Regions from separate parts of the Streptomyces sp. NPDC002324 genome, predicted to be linked through region 2. Evidence: riboswitches for the same ligand, from Rfam matches in the RefSeq annotation. Region 2 holds a riboswitch; the other holds the start of a gene.
The links. A riboswitch is a leader RNA that binds a small molecule or an ion and turns the genes downstream of it on or off. The one in region 2 is predicted to bind cyclic di-AMP.
Positions count from the first base shown of each region.

Region 1: linked by a shared signal. The riboswitch ahead of ACWCRJ_RS03605 (C40 family peptidase) and the one ahead of ACWCRJ_RS09340 (M23 family metallopeptidase) in region 2 are both predicted to bind cyclic di-AMP.

Region 1 is NZ_JBSFCF010000002.1:119,857-127,192, forward strand. It holds gene bioB (biotin synthase BioB) at 1-1,097, opposite strand, end outside; gene ACWCRJ_RS03580 (8-amino-7-oxononanoate synthase) at 1,298-2,428, shown strand; gene ACWCRJ_RS03585 (DUF397 domain-containing protein) at 2,486-2,710, opposite strand; gene ACWCRJ_RS03590 (helix-turn-helix domain-containing protein) at 2,720-3,580, opposite strand; gene ACWCRJ_RS03595 (ATP-binding protein) at 3,849-4,307, shown strand; gene ACWCRJ_RS03600 (DUF6328 family protein) at 4,279-4,866, opposite strand; gene ACWCRJ_RS03605 (C40 family peptidase) at 4,943-5,416, opposite strand; cyclic di-AMP (ydaO/yuaA leader) riboswitch at 5,420-5,590, opposite strand; gene ACWCRJ_RS03610 (hypothetical protein) at 5,984-6,301, opposite strand; gene ACWCRJ_RS03615 (ATP-dependent Clp protease proteolytic subunit) at 6,309-6,995, opposite strand; gene ACWCRJ_RS03620 (hypothetical protein) at 7,223-7,336, opposite strand, start outside.
Region 2 is NZ_JBSFCF010000005.1:42,331-49,666, reverse strand. It holds gene ACWCRJ_RS09350 (HPr family phosphocarrier protein) at 1-2, shown strand, start outside; gene ACWCRJ_RS09345 (GntR family transcriptional regulator) at 215-919, opposite strand; gene ACWCRJ_RS09340 (M23 family metallopeptidase) at 1,124-1,912, opposite strand; cyclic di-AMP (ydaO/yuaA leader) riboswitch at 1,926-2,097, opposite strand; gene ACWCRJ_RS09335 (M16 family metallopeptidase) at 2,313-3,701, opposite strand; gene ACWCRJ_RS09330 (M16 family metallopeptidase) at 3,698-5,074, opposite strand; gene ACWCRJ_RS09325 (DNA gyrase/topoisomerase IV subunit A) at 5,444-7,336, shown strand, end outside.

The sequences.
Region 1 (7,336 bases), on a different contig from region 2:
CCGGCGCTCTCGTGCGACCCGCACCCGCCCCCTTCGTGCGACCCGCACCCGGCGCTCTCCCCGGACCCGCAGGGCCCGCCGGCGGTGACGGCCGCCCGGTGCTCCGGCAGCGTGACCTGGTCGGTGCCCTCCACCTCGAAGCCGGCGTCCGCGATCATCTCCAGGTCGGCCTTGCCGGCCTGGCCCTCGCTGGTGAGGTAGTCGCCCAGGAAGATCGAGTTGGCCAGGTGCAGGGCGAGCGGCTGCATCGTGCGCAGGTGGACCTCGCGCCCGCCCGCGATCCGCACCTCGCTGTCCGGGCAGACGAACCGCACCATCGCCAGGATCCGCAGACAGCGCTGCGGGGTGAGGTTCCACTCCTTGGCGAGCGGGGTGCCCTCGAACGGGATCAGGAAGTTCACCGGAACCGAGTCCGGGTCCAGCTCACGGAGCGAGAAGACGACGTCGACCAGGTCCTCGTCGCTCTCGCCCATACCCGCGATCAGGCCCGAACAGGCCGACAGCCCCGCCGCGTGCGCCTTTCGCACGGTGTCCACCCGGTCGGCGTACGTGTGCGTCGTCGTGATCTCGCCGTACGTCGCCTCGGACGTGTTCAGGTTGTGGTTGTAGGCGTCCGCGCCGGCCTCGCGCAGGCGTTCGGCCTGGCCGTCGGAGAGCAGACCCAGACAGGCGCACACCTCGACGCCCTCGTTCTGGTCCTTGATCGTCTTGATGGTGTCGGAGACCCGGTCCACGTCCCGGTCGGTCGGGCCGCGCCCGGACGCCACCAGACAGACCCGCTTCGCGCCACCGGCGAGCCCGGCCGCCGCGGCCTTGGAGGCCTCGTCGGGCTTGAGCCAGCTGTACTTGAGGATGCCGGCCGTGGAGCCGAGCCGCTGGGAGCAGTAGGAGCAGTCCTCGGGACAGAGACCGGACTTGAGGTTGACCAGATAGTTCAGTTTCACCCGGCGCCCGAACCAGTGCCGGCGCACCTTCCCGGCCGCGGCCACCACGTCCAACAGCTCGTCGTCGGAGGTGCCCAGAACGGCGAGCGCCTCGGCACGGCTCGGCGGCTCGCGCCGGAGCCCCTTGTCCACCAGCGTGTTCAGCAGGTCCATGAGAGCCGATCCTGTCCTACGGGACCGCTCTCGGCCAAGGAGAGTTCGGACAACAGAGTGGGATCGACGTGTGGGTATTGCCACATCGTGGGCGCCCGGCCCTGCCACTAGTGTCTGTGCACTGCCTACAAAAGCCCCCGCCGTGCCCGTCCCTGACGGCCACGGTGCCGCGGGTCGCCCACACCACCCCCGGAGGACCCATGGCGTTCGGCTGGATCGACGAGCAGGCGTCGGCACGCCGCCGGGCCGGGCTCGTACGCACCCTGCGCCCCCGTCCGGCCGACTCACCCCTGCTCGACCTCGCGAGCAACGACTACCTCGGCCTCGCCCGGCACCCCGAGGTCACCGAGGGCGCCGCCGGGGCCGCGCGCCGCTGGGGCGGCGGCGCGACCGGCTCCCGGCTGGTCACCGGCACCACCGAACTCCACGGCGAACTGGAACGGGAACTGGCCGACTTCTGCGGCTTCGAGGCCGCGCTCGTCTTCTCCTCCGGCTACGCCGCCAACCTCGCCGCCGTCACCGCGCTCGCCCCGCACGGCTCCCTGATCGTCTCGGACGCGGGCAACCACGCCTCCCTCATCGACGGCTGCCGGCTCGCCCGCGGCACCACCCAGGTCGTCGCCCACGCCGATCCCGACGCCGTCCGCAAGGCGCTCGGCACGGCCGCCCGGGGCACCGCCGTCGCCGTCTCCGACACGGTCTTCTCCGTGGACGGCGACGCCGCCCCGCTGGCCTCCCTCGCCGCCGCCTGCCGGGAGTACGGCGCCGGACTCGTCGTGGACGACGCCCACGGCCTCGGTGTCCTGGGCGACGGCGGCCGGGGCGCGCCGCACGCGGCGGGGCTCGCGGGCGCCCCCGACGTCGTCGTGACGGTCACGCTGTCGAAGTCGCTCGGCAGCCAGGGCGGTGCCGTCCTCGGCCCGGCGCCCGTCATCGACCACCTGGTCAACGCGGCCCGTACGTTCATCTTCGACACGGGTCTCGCCCCGGCCGCGACCGGCGCGGCGCTCGCCGCGCTCCGGCTGCTGCGCCGGGAGCCCGAGCGGGCCGCGCGGGCCCGTGAGGTGGCCAGGGAGCTGCACGCACGGCTGACGGCGTCGGGCCATGAAGCGGTGCGGCCCGACGCCGCCGTGGTGTCCGTACGCGCGCCGTCGCCGGATCAGGCGCTGCGGTGGGCGGCGGACTGCCGGGCGGCGGGTCTCGCCGTCGGCTGTTTCCGCCCGCCGTCCGTGCCCGACGGCGTCTCGCGGCTGCGGCTGACCGCCCGTGCGGATCTCACGCAGGGGCAGATCGACCGAGCCGTGGGGATCATCGGCGATACGCGACCGTGAGTCGGCGTCCCGGCCGAGCCTCGCCGCAAGCGGAAGGACGAACGCTGTCGGTGGGGGTCACCGCAGCGTGGTGATGAATCCCTCCCAGGCGTCGGGGTCGAACAACAGGGCGGGCCCCGCCGTGTTCTTCGAGTCGCGTACGGCCACCAGCCCGGCCCAGCGGCCGGATCCCGGACGGGCCGTCTCCACACAGTTGTTTATCCCGGTACTGCGGCTGCTGCGCAGCCATCGCACATCGGGCAGTTCGGTACTGGTGGGTACGTTCCGAGGCAGTGCGGACATGGTGCCTCCTTACGCGCCGGCGGCTAGCCCGGCGATGTAATCCAACGAGTCCTCGGGCGAAAGGGCGTGGATCTGAAGGGCGTTGAAGGCCTCGACATACGCCTTGAGGTCTTCTTTCCGTTCGAGATAGAGGCTACTCGTCAAGTGGTCGAGAACAACCACGTCCAGATCGGATGTGCTCCGAAATGAGAAAATTACGAAAGGTCCCGTGACGCCGATATGCGCCCCGGCAGTGAACGGGAGCACCTGCAGTCGCACTTGGGGAAGCCGCGCCGCCTCGACCAGACGGACCAGCTGCCGGGACATGATCTCGGGACCGCCCACCACACGCCGGAGAACGCCCTCGTCGAGCACGGCGCTCAGCTCCATCGGCGGGTTCCCGCGCAGCACCTCCTGCCGCGCGAGCCGCACTTCCACGAGCGCGTCGAGTTTGTCGTCATCCAGCCCCTCCACCGCGGCCCGTGTCACCGCCCGCGCGTACTCGGGGATCTGCAGCAGACCCGGAACGACCGAGGTCTCCAGCGTCCGCATGCCCCCGGCCTGCGACTCCAGGCTGATGAAGTCCCGGTACGTCGGCGGCAGTACGCCCCGGTACGCGTGCCACCAGTTGTGCCGCCCACCGCCGTCCTCGGAGCCCGCGAGCGCCAGGAGCAGCTCCCGTAACTCGGTGTCGTCGATCCCGTACGCGTCCAGGAGCTTGCGGACGTCCGCGGGCTTCACCCCGCTGGCGCCCGTCTCGATCCGGCTCACCTTGGACTGGTGCCAGCCGACGCGATGGGCCGCCTCGATGCTCGTGAGCGCCGAACGGGTGCGCAGGACACGCAACTCGGCACCTAGCTTGCGGCGGCGCACCGCCGGACCGTACTGCATGGGATTCTCCTTCCGCCCGGCGCTCTCGATCGCGGTGACGACACCGGATGTCGGGGTGACGACAGAGGATGGACGAAGACCCCACCCAAATACGTTCGGTCGTCGGATAGTTCACCGCTTCGAGCGACAGATATATGCACATCTTGGTGGATCGCCACGCGTGACGGCCCAGGTAGTGGCAGTCTGGCGCGAAGCACCAGTCCGGGACCGTAGTCGAACCATCCGCTCCCTGTCGGACACCGGTCCCGTGGGAAAGGGACGCCTCGCCATGGCAGATCACCTGGAAGCATCCGTCACTCTGCCGAGCGATCCCGCCTCGGTGTCCGCAGCCCGGAACTACGTCGCCACCGTGCTCGCCGAATGGGGCCTGCCGGGCGACACGGGCATCGCGGACACCGTGCGCCTGATCGTGTCCGAACTCGCCACCAACGCCGTCCAGCACACACTGGGCCAGTCGCCCACCTTCACCGTGGACATCGCGCTCGACCGGGACGAGCACTTGCGGATCGGCGTCACCGACAGTCATCCGCGCTTTCCCAAACGCCTGCCGGCCGCCGTCCAGCAGGACAACGGCCGGGGCATGGTCATCATCCGCTGGCTGACCGCGGAGTGCGGCGGCAGGCTGAGCGTCAGACCCACGCGGGAGGGCGGCAAGACGGTGGCGATCGAACTTCCGTGGACGCTCCCCGTCCAGCCGGTCACCGCAGGTGGTCCGCCGGAGACCTGACGGGGCTGTCGTCCTCGACCGGTGGCGTCGGGGGCGGCAGGGGCGTCGGCGGCGGGAGTGGCGACGGCGGCGTGGTGTCGCGGCCCGAGGCGCGTCCCACCAGTTTCGGGAGCAGGCCCCACAGGAGCAGGCACGCCAGGAGCGTGCCGGACCCGGCGGCGACACCGGCCGTCCGGCTGAGCGTCACGTCCACGACGAGCGTGACGGAGCCGGTGAAGGCCGGCATCAGCACGATCAGGCCCGCGGTGGCCAACCGGGACGAGACCTGGACGATGGCGGGCTTGGCGTTCTGCTGGAAGAGCGAGCGGTGCAGGGCGGCCGGCGCGGTGAAGAGCGTCGCCGCGAGGACGGCCAGCAACAGGGTGGTCACGTAGGTGACACGCTGGAAGGTGTCCAGGTCCGGAAAGCGCGGGGTGAAGGCCAGCGTCAGCAGGAACGCGAAGAGGATCTGCACCCCGGTCTGGGTGACCCGCAGCTCCTGGAGCAGCTCGGAGAAATTGCGATCGGCGCGTTCGAGGGGTGTCTCGTTACGTGCCGGGCGGGTGGGTTCCTCGGCCATGGCGGCACGGGTAACCACATGTGTACGACATACGCCAGCGGGGGCGGCGGACAGTTCCGCCGCCCCCAGCGGTGGGTCAGCGGACCCGGCCGTACCAGACGCTCTTCGTCCAGATCTTCTGCAGCCGGACGACGTCACCCGTCTTCGGCGAGTGCCAGATCTTTCCCTTCCCCGCGTAGATACCGACGTGGTAGACGTTCGAGCCCGAGTGGAAGAAGACGAGATCTCCGAGCTTGCGGCTGCTCACGGAGATGTGCTTCGTCTTGTTGTACTGCTGCTGGGCAGTACGGGGCAGCTTCTTGCCCGCCTTCTTGAACGAGTAGAGCGTCAGCCCCGAGCAGTCGAACCTGCCCGGACCCACGGCGCCGTACTTGTAAGGGGAGCCCTTCTTGGAAGCCGCGACCTTGAGTGCCTTCGACGCCACCGTGGCGGCCTCGGCGCCGGATGCGACGCCCGGGACCACGATGCTGCCGCCGACGGCGGCGATGGTCAGAGCCGAGGCCGTACCGGCCCGGGTCAACAGCGACGGGACACGATTCAGCGCAGTCATGCGCAACCCTTCGTCAGCCGCCTGTGAAGGATGACCTGTCGGATTCGGGCTGGCGAAGTTGCCCGGCCGCTGACGCGGCTTCACCCCAAGGGCTGCTCGGCGCGGTCATGGCGTGACCGTTCCGGCGACCCGTCGTGCTTGGGTCCTCCACTCCTGCCGATGCACTTCTGTCGACCGGTAACCGGGCGGCGGCAGGACTCGGCGTCCACCCGGATCGCCCCGCCGCTGCGGCGGGGGCTTGTCGTCGAGAAGGGATCTTGGCGTACTCAAGTGCGAAAATCCCAACGGAACCGGGGATTTGTGGTCTTACTCACCACTCGCCCGTTCGGGTGGACAGGGCGTTTTCCCTCGTTGTGTCCCAGTGGTCGAGGAGGTCCGCACCAGCGCCGGAATGCAGTACTCCGCCCATGTACCAGGCATCTTGCGCAACTTCACAGGTCCTCACGACGTATGGGCCGATGGGTCGATCGCGGTAGGCCGACCGGAGGGCGTCGCGCCGGGACCGGACGCCCCGTCAGTAGTACGGCGCCCGATGCGCGATCGGTTCAGGCGGGTGACGCGAACGGCTCAGGCGGGGGAGTCCTCCGCCTCCGGCGGCAGCGCCACCCGGCCGGCGCGCCGCTCGCCGTCCAGGATGCGCAGGGCCCGCGCGAGCGTCGGGGCGTGCACCTCGTTCTCCCCGCGTCTGTGCATCAGTTCGAGCGCGTCGCGCAGGGCGGTCGCCTTCGCTACGAGCGCCTGCGCCGCGCGCAGCCCGCGGTACGTGTCGCCCGGACGGGCCGGATTGATCCGGCCGAGGAGGTCCACCACGTCCAGATAACGGTCGATCAGTTCCGCCTCGGCGCGGGTGAGCGCGGGCAGGGGCGGCAGTTCGGGCGGGAGCATCCGCGCCTCACCTCGCGCCGGGGAGCGGGAGTGAGGGGGGCGTGGACGAGGGTGGTGGGGGTGAGGGGGGTGTAGGTGGGGTCTTGCGGCTCCGGATCACCCGGTCGGCCAGGCCGTACGCCACCGCCGCCTCGGCGTCGAGGAACTTGTCCCGCTCGATGTCGGCGCTGATCCGCTCCGGGCTCTGCCCCGTGTGCCGGACGAGCATCTCCTCGAGGTTCCGGCGGTTGCGCGTCAACTCCTCGGCCTGGAGCGCCAGATCGCTCGCCTGCCCCTCGATCGGGTCGGCCAGGGCCGGCTGGTGGATCAGCACGCGCGCCCCCGGCAGCATCGAACGCTTGCCCGGTGTGCCCGCCGCCAGCAGCACCGCGGCGGCCGACCCCGCCTGCCCCAGGCAGACCGTCGCCACGTCACAGGTGACGAACCGGATCGTGTCGTAGAGCGCCGTCATCGCGCTGAAGGAGCCGCCGGGCGAATTGATGTACAGCGCGATGTCCCGGTCCGGCGCCTGGTACTCCAGGTGCATGAACTGCGCCATCACGTCGTTCGCCGACGTGTCGTCGATCCGCGTCCCGAGGAACACGATCCGTTCCTCCAGCAGCTTCGAGTACGGATCCATCGTCCGGTGACCCGTGCTGGTGCGTTCGGTGAACTCGGGCAGCACATGACGGGCCGACGGTGGGTTCTCGGGCATGGGGTGTGCCTCCTCTGATCGACTTCCGTAAAAAATGTACAGGACGTACGGACTCTGGAGGAGGGAGATCGGCTGAAAGCGAACGGATCCCCGCGGAACGGGGCTCCGCGGGGATCTTCGGTGGGGCGTTGGTGGAGACCTTGGTGGGGACTTCTGGTTCGGGAATCTCCGGCGGGATGTCTGGTGGGATGTCTAATTGAATGTCTGGTGGGATCGGATCCGGGCGATCAGTTGAGCGGCGCGGGGGCCGGGGTCCCGTAGAAGGTGACCGGCGGCCAGCCGCGGGCGGCGGCGAGTTCGTTCAGGGCGTCCGCGACTTCGAGCGCGCTGATCCGCTGGGC
Region 2 (7,336 bases):
GAGCGACCCCGTGACCGGGTGCCCGGAACGGAAACAGGCCTGAAAGGCCACCCGCACACCATGGCGAAGGGCTCGTCCGATTTATCGGGCGGGCCCTTCGCCATTTCGTTCCCCTACCGCCCCGATTTCCCTCTGCCGCCGCTCCGATTTCGTTCTGCGGGCAGCAGAAAGAATGCCCCTCGGAATTCTCGCCTCTTTGTATACGGCTCCCGTGTTAATGCCGCAGGCTCGACATGTTTACGGGGTGTTGCGAAGTTCTCACACGCTCCGCCCGTTCCGCCGCGCCGGCCCCGCCCGGAAATCGGAAGCGGTGCGCGGCGGTGGCGCGCTCGGTGTGCAGGGACGTGATCGTCCGGGCCCGGTCGCCGTCGCCGCGCGCGACGGCGTCCACGATGCCGCCGTGTTCCGCCCAGGACTCCACGGGATCGGCGGGTGCCTCGACCGCGTACATCCAGGCGATCTTGTGCCGCAGCTGGGCGAGTGTCGAGGTCAGGGCAGGGCTGCCGGACGCCTGTGCGAGCGTCTCGTGGAACCAGCCCCCCAGGGAGCGCAGATCCTCGCTGGTGCCCCGCCTGGCCCGTTCCTGGCCCAGTCTGACCAGGCCGCGCAGCACCTTGAGGTGGGCCTCCGTGCGGCGCTGGGCGGCACGGGCGGCTCCCAGCGGCTCCAGCAGCATGCGCATCTCCAGCAGGTCGGCGGCCTCCTGCTCGGTCGGCTCGGCGACGCACGCGCCCGCGTGCCGGCGGGTCACCACGAAGCCCTCGGCCTCCAGCGTGCGCAGCGCCTCACGCACGGGGACCCGGCTGACGCCGTACCGGCGGGCGAGCAGTTCCTCGGTGAGACGGCTGCCGCGCTCGTAGACACCCGCGACGATGTCATCTCGGATCGCCGTGCATACCGAATGTGCCGGAATACGCATGACCGACCTCCGCCTTAATCCCCGTGAAACGTCGATGATTGACGTGTCTTCCAGCGACTCTATTGCAGCGAGCCGGAATTTCCGACGGCGGGCCGGAATCCAGGGATATTTTTTGGACAGGAGGTACGTCACGGGGCGTTCGCACAACGCGGAAAGCCCCGGCTCGATGAGCCGGGGCCTTCACCAGAAGCGTGGAGCGGTGTCTCAGACGTTCACACCGTGCGAGCGCAGGTAGGCGACGGGATCGATGTCCGAGCCGTACTCGGCCGTCGTCCGGGCCTCGAAGTGCAGGTGCGGGCCGGTGACGTTGCCGGTCGCGCCGGAGAGGCCGATCTGCTGGCCGGGGGTGACCGTCTGGCCGACGGAGACGCCGATGGACGACAGGTGGCCGTACTGGGTGTACGTGCCGTCGGCCATCCTGATGACGATGTTGTTGCCGTACGCCCCGCCCCAGCCCGCCTCCACGACGGTGCCGGAGCCGACCGCGAGGACGGCCGTGCCGGTGGCGGCGTGGAAGTCGACGCCGGTGTGGCTGCCGGAGGACCAGACGGCGCCGCCGGCCTTGTAGCCGGTGGAGATGTACGAGCCGCTGATGGGCGAGACGTAGGTGTTGAGGCGCTCGCGCTCGGCCGCGCGGGCGGCGCGGGCCTTGATCTCCTCGCGCTCCTTGGCGGCGGCACGTTCCTGCTCGGCCTTCTCGGCGGCGGCCTTGCGGGCCTCCTCCTGCGCCTTCTTCTTGACCTCAGCCACCTCGGCGGCCTGCTGCTGGGCAACGGCCTGGGCGTCCACCTGGTCGGCGACCGTGTCGCCGAGGACGATGATCTGGTTCAGGCCGGTCTGCTCGACCGCGGGCTCCTCCGCGGCGAGCGCGGGGCCTGCGAGGGTGCCGATGACACCGGTGGTGGTGAGAGCGGCTACGCCCACGTTCCTCGTGGTCGTGCGCTGTACACGGCCGGGACGGCGGTGCTTCCCAGGGGCGCGGGTGAACGCCATGAAGTGGCTGGTCCTTTCCTTCCTTCTCGCCTACCGGGTTAGCTGACGGGTTCGGAGCAGGAAGGTCTCCTACGGCTGCCCCTCGTTTCGCGTCGCTCGCGAAGGGCACCCGATTCACCCCAGGGGACTTCGGTGGGTCCCCGGCTCCCCGGGCTCGCGCCATGGGGATTCGGCGATGACTGTCCGGTGCCGCGGCTGCGGCGAACATCTGACGAACAGCCGGACCGACGCTAAGTGGACCGTCTTCGAAATAACAAACGGATCACAGGATTTGTTAACTACGCCACAGGTCAGACACACAACCTCCGCCATCAATACGGACAAACACGGGCCCTGGTGACTCTTCAGTCACCAGGGCCTCACACGTGCGTGTCCTTCTGTCCGGTTTCCCCTCGGATCCCTACTCGGCCGGTACGACGGTGACTTCACCGATCCCGAGGGCCCTGACCGGCTCCTCGATCTGCGCGGCGTCCCCGACGAGGACGGTCACCAGACGGTCCACCGGGAAGGCGTTCACAACGGCCGCGGTGGCCTCCACCGTGCCGGTGGCGGCGAGTTGGCGGTACAGCGTCGACTGGTAGTCGTCCGGCAGGAACTGCTCGACCTGGTCGGCCAGCGTGCCCGCCACGGCCGCCGCCGTCTCGAACTTGAGAGGGGCGACCCCGACGAGGTTCTGGACGGCGACGTCGCGCTCGGCGTCGGTCAGCCCCTCGGCGGCGAGGGTCCGCAGCACGGTCCACAGGTCGTCGAGCGCCGGCCCGGTGTTGGGCGTGTCGATGGAACCGCTGATGGCCAGCATCGCCGTGCCCGATCCCTCCGGCCCGGAACGCAGCACCTGACCGAACGCGCGCACCCCGTAGGTGTAGCCCTTCTCCTCCCGCAGGACGCGGTCCAGGCGGGAGGTGAGGGTGCCGCCGAGGCAGTAGGTGCCGAGCACCTGGGCCGGCCACACCCGGTCGTGCCGGTCGGCGCCCACCCGTCCGATGAGCAACTGGGTCTGCACGGAACCGGGACGGTCCACGATGATCACGCGCCCGGTGTCGTCGGCGCTCACCGCGGGGGCGACGCTCGGCTTGGCCGGGGAGCCGGTCCAGGCGCCCAGGGTGTCGCCCAGCAGCGTGTCGAGGTCGACCCCGGTGAGGTCGCCGACGACCACGGCGGTGGCCGTCGCGGGGCGCACGTGCCGCTCGTAGAAGGCGCGTACGGCCGCGGAGTCGATGCCCTCCACGGTCTCCTCGGTGCCCTGGCGGGGCCGCGACATGCGCGACGTGGCCGGGAACAGCTGCCGGGAGAGCTCCTTGGCGGCCCGGCGGCCCGGGTTGGCGGTCTCGTGCGGGATCTCGTCGAGCCTGTTGGCCACCAGACGCTCGATCTCGCCGTCGTCGAACGCGGGGGCCCGCAGGGCGTCGGCGAGCAGCCCCAGGGCCTTCTCCAGCCGCGACACGGGCACTTCGAGGGACAGGCGTACGCCGGGGTGGTCGGCGTGCGAGTCGAGGGTGGCGCCGCAGCGCTCCAGCTCGGCGGCGAACTCCTCGGCCGTGTGCTTGTCGGTGCCCTCGGAGAACGCCCGGGTCATGATGGTGGCGACACCGTCGAGGCCGGCCGGTTCGGCGTCCAGGGGCGCGTCGAGGACGACCTCGACGGCGACGACCTGCTGGCCGGGGCGGTGGCAGTGCAGCACGGTCAGGCCGTTGGCCAGGGTGCCGCGCTCGGGCGCCGGGAACGCCCAGGGGCGGGCGTCGCCGGCCTGGGGCTGCGGGTGGAATTCCATGCTCGCGAGCTCGGTCACTTCGCCGACTCCTCGTTCTCGTCGGTGCTCTCGACGGCCTCCGCGTCGGCGGCCTCCTCTTCGGCGCCCTCTTCACCGGCGACGGGCTCGTAGACGAGCACCGCGCGGTTGTCGGGCCTCAGGCGGGCCTTGGCGATCTCCTGGACCTCGTCGGCCGTCACCGACAGGACCCGGTCGACGGCGGTGAGGGCGAGCTTCGGGTCGCCGAACAGGACCGCGTACCGGCACAGTTCGTCGGCGCGGCCGGCGACCGTGCCGAGCCGGTCCAGCCACTCGCGCTCCAACTGGGCCTGGGCGCGCTCCATCTCCTCGGCCGTCGGGCCCTCCGCCGCGAACCGGGCGAGCTCCTCGTCGACGGCGGCCTCGATGACCGGCACCTCGACGTCACCGGAGGTCTTGACGTCCATCCACGCCATGGAGGGCGCGCCGGCCAGCCGCAGCAGGCCGAAACCGGCCGTCACGGCCGTACGGTCACGTCGCACGAGCCGGTTGTAGAGGCGGGACGACTCGCCGCCGCCGAGGATCGTGAGCGCCAGGTCGGCCGCGTCGCACGCGCGCGTGCCGTCCTCCGGCAGCCGGTAGGCGGCCATCAACGCGCGCGCGGGCACGTTCTCCTCGACGACCTCGCGCAGCTGCTCGCCCATGACGTCCGGCAGCGAGCCGTCGCGGGGCGCGGGCTTGCCGTCGTACGCGGGGATGGAGCCGAAGTACTTCTCCACCCAAACGAGGGTCTGCTCCGGGTCGATGTCGCCGACGATCGACAGGACGGCGTTGTTGGGCGCGTAGTACGTCCGGAAGAACTGCTGGGCGTCCTCCAGGCTGGCCGCCTCCAGGTCGTCCATCGAGCCGATGGGCGTGTGCCGGTAGGGGTGGCCCTCGGGGTAGGCCAGGCGGAAGATCTTCTCGAAGGCGGTGCCGTAGGGCACGTTGTCGTACCGCTGGCGGCGCTCGTTCTTGACGACGGCCCGCTGGTTGTCCAGGTTCTTCTGGTCGAGCGCGAGCAGCAGGCTGCCCATGCGGTCGGCCTCCAGCCACAGCGCCAGCTCCAGCTGATGGGTGGGCATGGTCTCGAAGTAGTTGGTGCGCTCCCAGCTGGTGGTGCCGTTCAGCGAACCGCCCGCGCCCTGGACCAGCTCGAAGTGGCCGTTGTCCTTGACCTGGCCCGAGCCCTGGAACATCAGGTGTTCGAAGAGGTGGGCGAGGCCCGTACGGCCCGCGACCTCGTGACGCGAACCGACGTCGTACCAGAGGCACACCGCGGCGACCGGGGTCAGGTGGTCCTCGGAGAGCACCACGCGCAGGCCGTTGTCCAGGCGGTGCTCCCTCACTGTCAGGCCTTCGGAGCCGGCCTCGGCTGTGGCCGTGTGACCCATGGGCGGTACGTCCCTTCGATCGCTGTGCTGTGTGCGCGGGATCCGTCGTGGAATCGTCGCGGAAACCGCTGTTTCCTGCCGGTCCCGCCACTGTATGCAAGCGCGCGGACCCCTGGAGAAGTTCCCGGGCGCCGTACGCCGAGAGCGAGATGGGGGTTGCGACCGGCGGTCACTGGTTAAGGTCGGCGCACGCTGTTGACGCGGCGGCCCGGCAGGCCGTGCCCGGCGGTCGGCGCCGGGTCGTGTCGGGGTTGTCAGTGCGGCAGTCCACAATGGTGCGCGTCAGTTCCCGTTCACCTCGCGCCGCGAGTGAGCCGGAGACGTGAGCGCCCCGTAGGTGAGCGACCAGAAAAAGAGGAGCCGGCAGCGATGGCCCGCCGCAGCACGAAGACCCCGCCGCCCGACGACGCGTTCGAGGAGCGGATCCTCGACATCGACGTCGTCGACGAGATGCAGGGCTCCTTCCTGGAGTACGCGTACTCGGTCATCTACTCCCGAGCCCTGCCGGACGCCCGTGACGGACTCAAGCCGGTGCACCGCCGGATCGTCTACCAGATGAACGAGATGGGCCTGCGCCCCGACCGCGGCTATGTGAAGTGCGCCCGCGTGGTCGGCGAGGTCATGGGTAAGTTGCACCCGCACGGCGACTCGTCGATCTACGACGCCCTGGTCCGCCTCGCCCAGCCCTTCTCCATGCGGCTCCCCCTGGTCGACGGCCACGGCAACTTCGGCTCGCTGGGCAACGACGACCCGCCGGCCGCCATGCGGTACACCGAGTGCCGGATGGCCGACGCGACGAGCCTGATGACGGAGTCGATCGAGGAGAACACGGTCGACTTCTCCCCGAACTACGACGGCCAGGAGCAGGAGCCGGTGGCCCTGCCCGCCGCCTTCCCGAACCTCCTGGTCAACGGCGCGTCGGGCATCGCCGTCGGCATGGCCACCAACATGCCGCCGCACAACCTGGGCGAGGTCATCGCGGCCGCCCGCCACCTGATCCGGTATCCGAACGCCGACCTGGACACGCTGATGAAGCACGTCCCGGGCCCCGACCTGCCGACCGGCGGCCGGATCGTCGGTCTCACCGGCATCAGGGACGCGTACGCGACGGGCCGCGGCACCTTCAAGATCCGCGCCACGGTGACGGTGGACAACGTGACGGCCCGCCGCAAGGGCCTGATCGTCACCGAACTGCCGTTCACCGTCGGCCCGGAGAAGGTGATCGCCAAGATCAAGGACCTGGTCGGCGCGAAGAAGCTCCAGGGCATCGCCGATGTCAAGGACCTCACCGACCGCGCCCACGGCCTGCGCCTGGTCATCGAGATCAAGAACGGCTTCGTGCCGGAGGCCGTCCTGGAGCAGCTCTACAAACTGACGCCGATGGAGGAGTCCTTCGGCATCAACAACGTGGCCCTGGTCGACGGCCAGCCCCTCACCCTGGGCCTGAAAGAGCTGCTGGAGGTCTACCTCGACCACCGCTTCGAGGTCGTGCGGCGCCGCTCGGAGTTCCGCCGCGGCAAGAAGCGCGACCGCCTGCACCTGGTCGAGGGCCTGCTCACCGCGCTGCTGGACATCGACGAGGTCATCCGTCTGATCCGCTCCAGCGACAACTCCGCCCAGGCCAAGGAGCGCCTGATCGAGCGCTTCGCCCTGTCGGACATCCAGACGCAGTACATCCTCGACACCCCGCTGCGCCGTCTCACCCGGTTCGACCGCATCGAGCTGGAGTCCGAGAAGGAGCGGCTCAACGCCGAGATCGCCGAGCTGACCCGCATCCTGGAGTCGGACGCGGAGCTGCGCAAGCTGGTCTCCGGCGAACTCGCCGCCGTGGCGAAGAAGTTCGGCACCGAGCGCCGTACGGTGCTGCTGGAGTCCTCGGGCACCCAGGTGGCCGCGGTCCCACTGCAGGTGGCGGACGACCCGTGCCGGGTGCTGCTGTCGTCGACGGGTCTGCTGGCCCGTACGGCGAGCGCCGAGCCCTTCACGGCGGACGAGGACGGCAGGCGGACCAAGCACGACGTCATCGTCTCCGCGGTCCCGGCGACGGCCCGGGGCGAGGTGGGCGCGGTGACCTCCACCGGCCGCCTGCTCCGCCTGAACGTGGTCGATCTGCCGCAGCTGCCGGACACCTCGGCGGCCCCCAACCTGTCGGGCGGCGCCCCGCTCGCGGAGTTCCTCACCCTCCAGGACGGCGAGACGCTCATCTGCCTGATGACGCTCGACGAGTCGTCGCCCGGGCTGGCCATCGGCACCGAGCAGGGC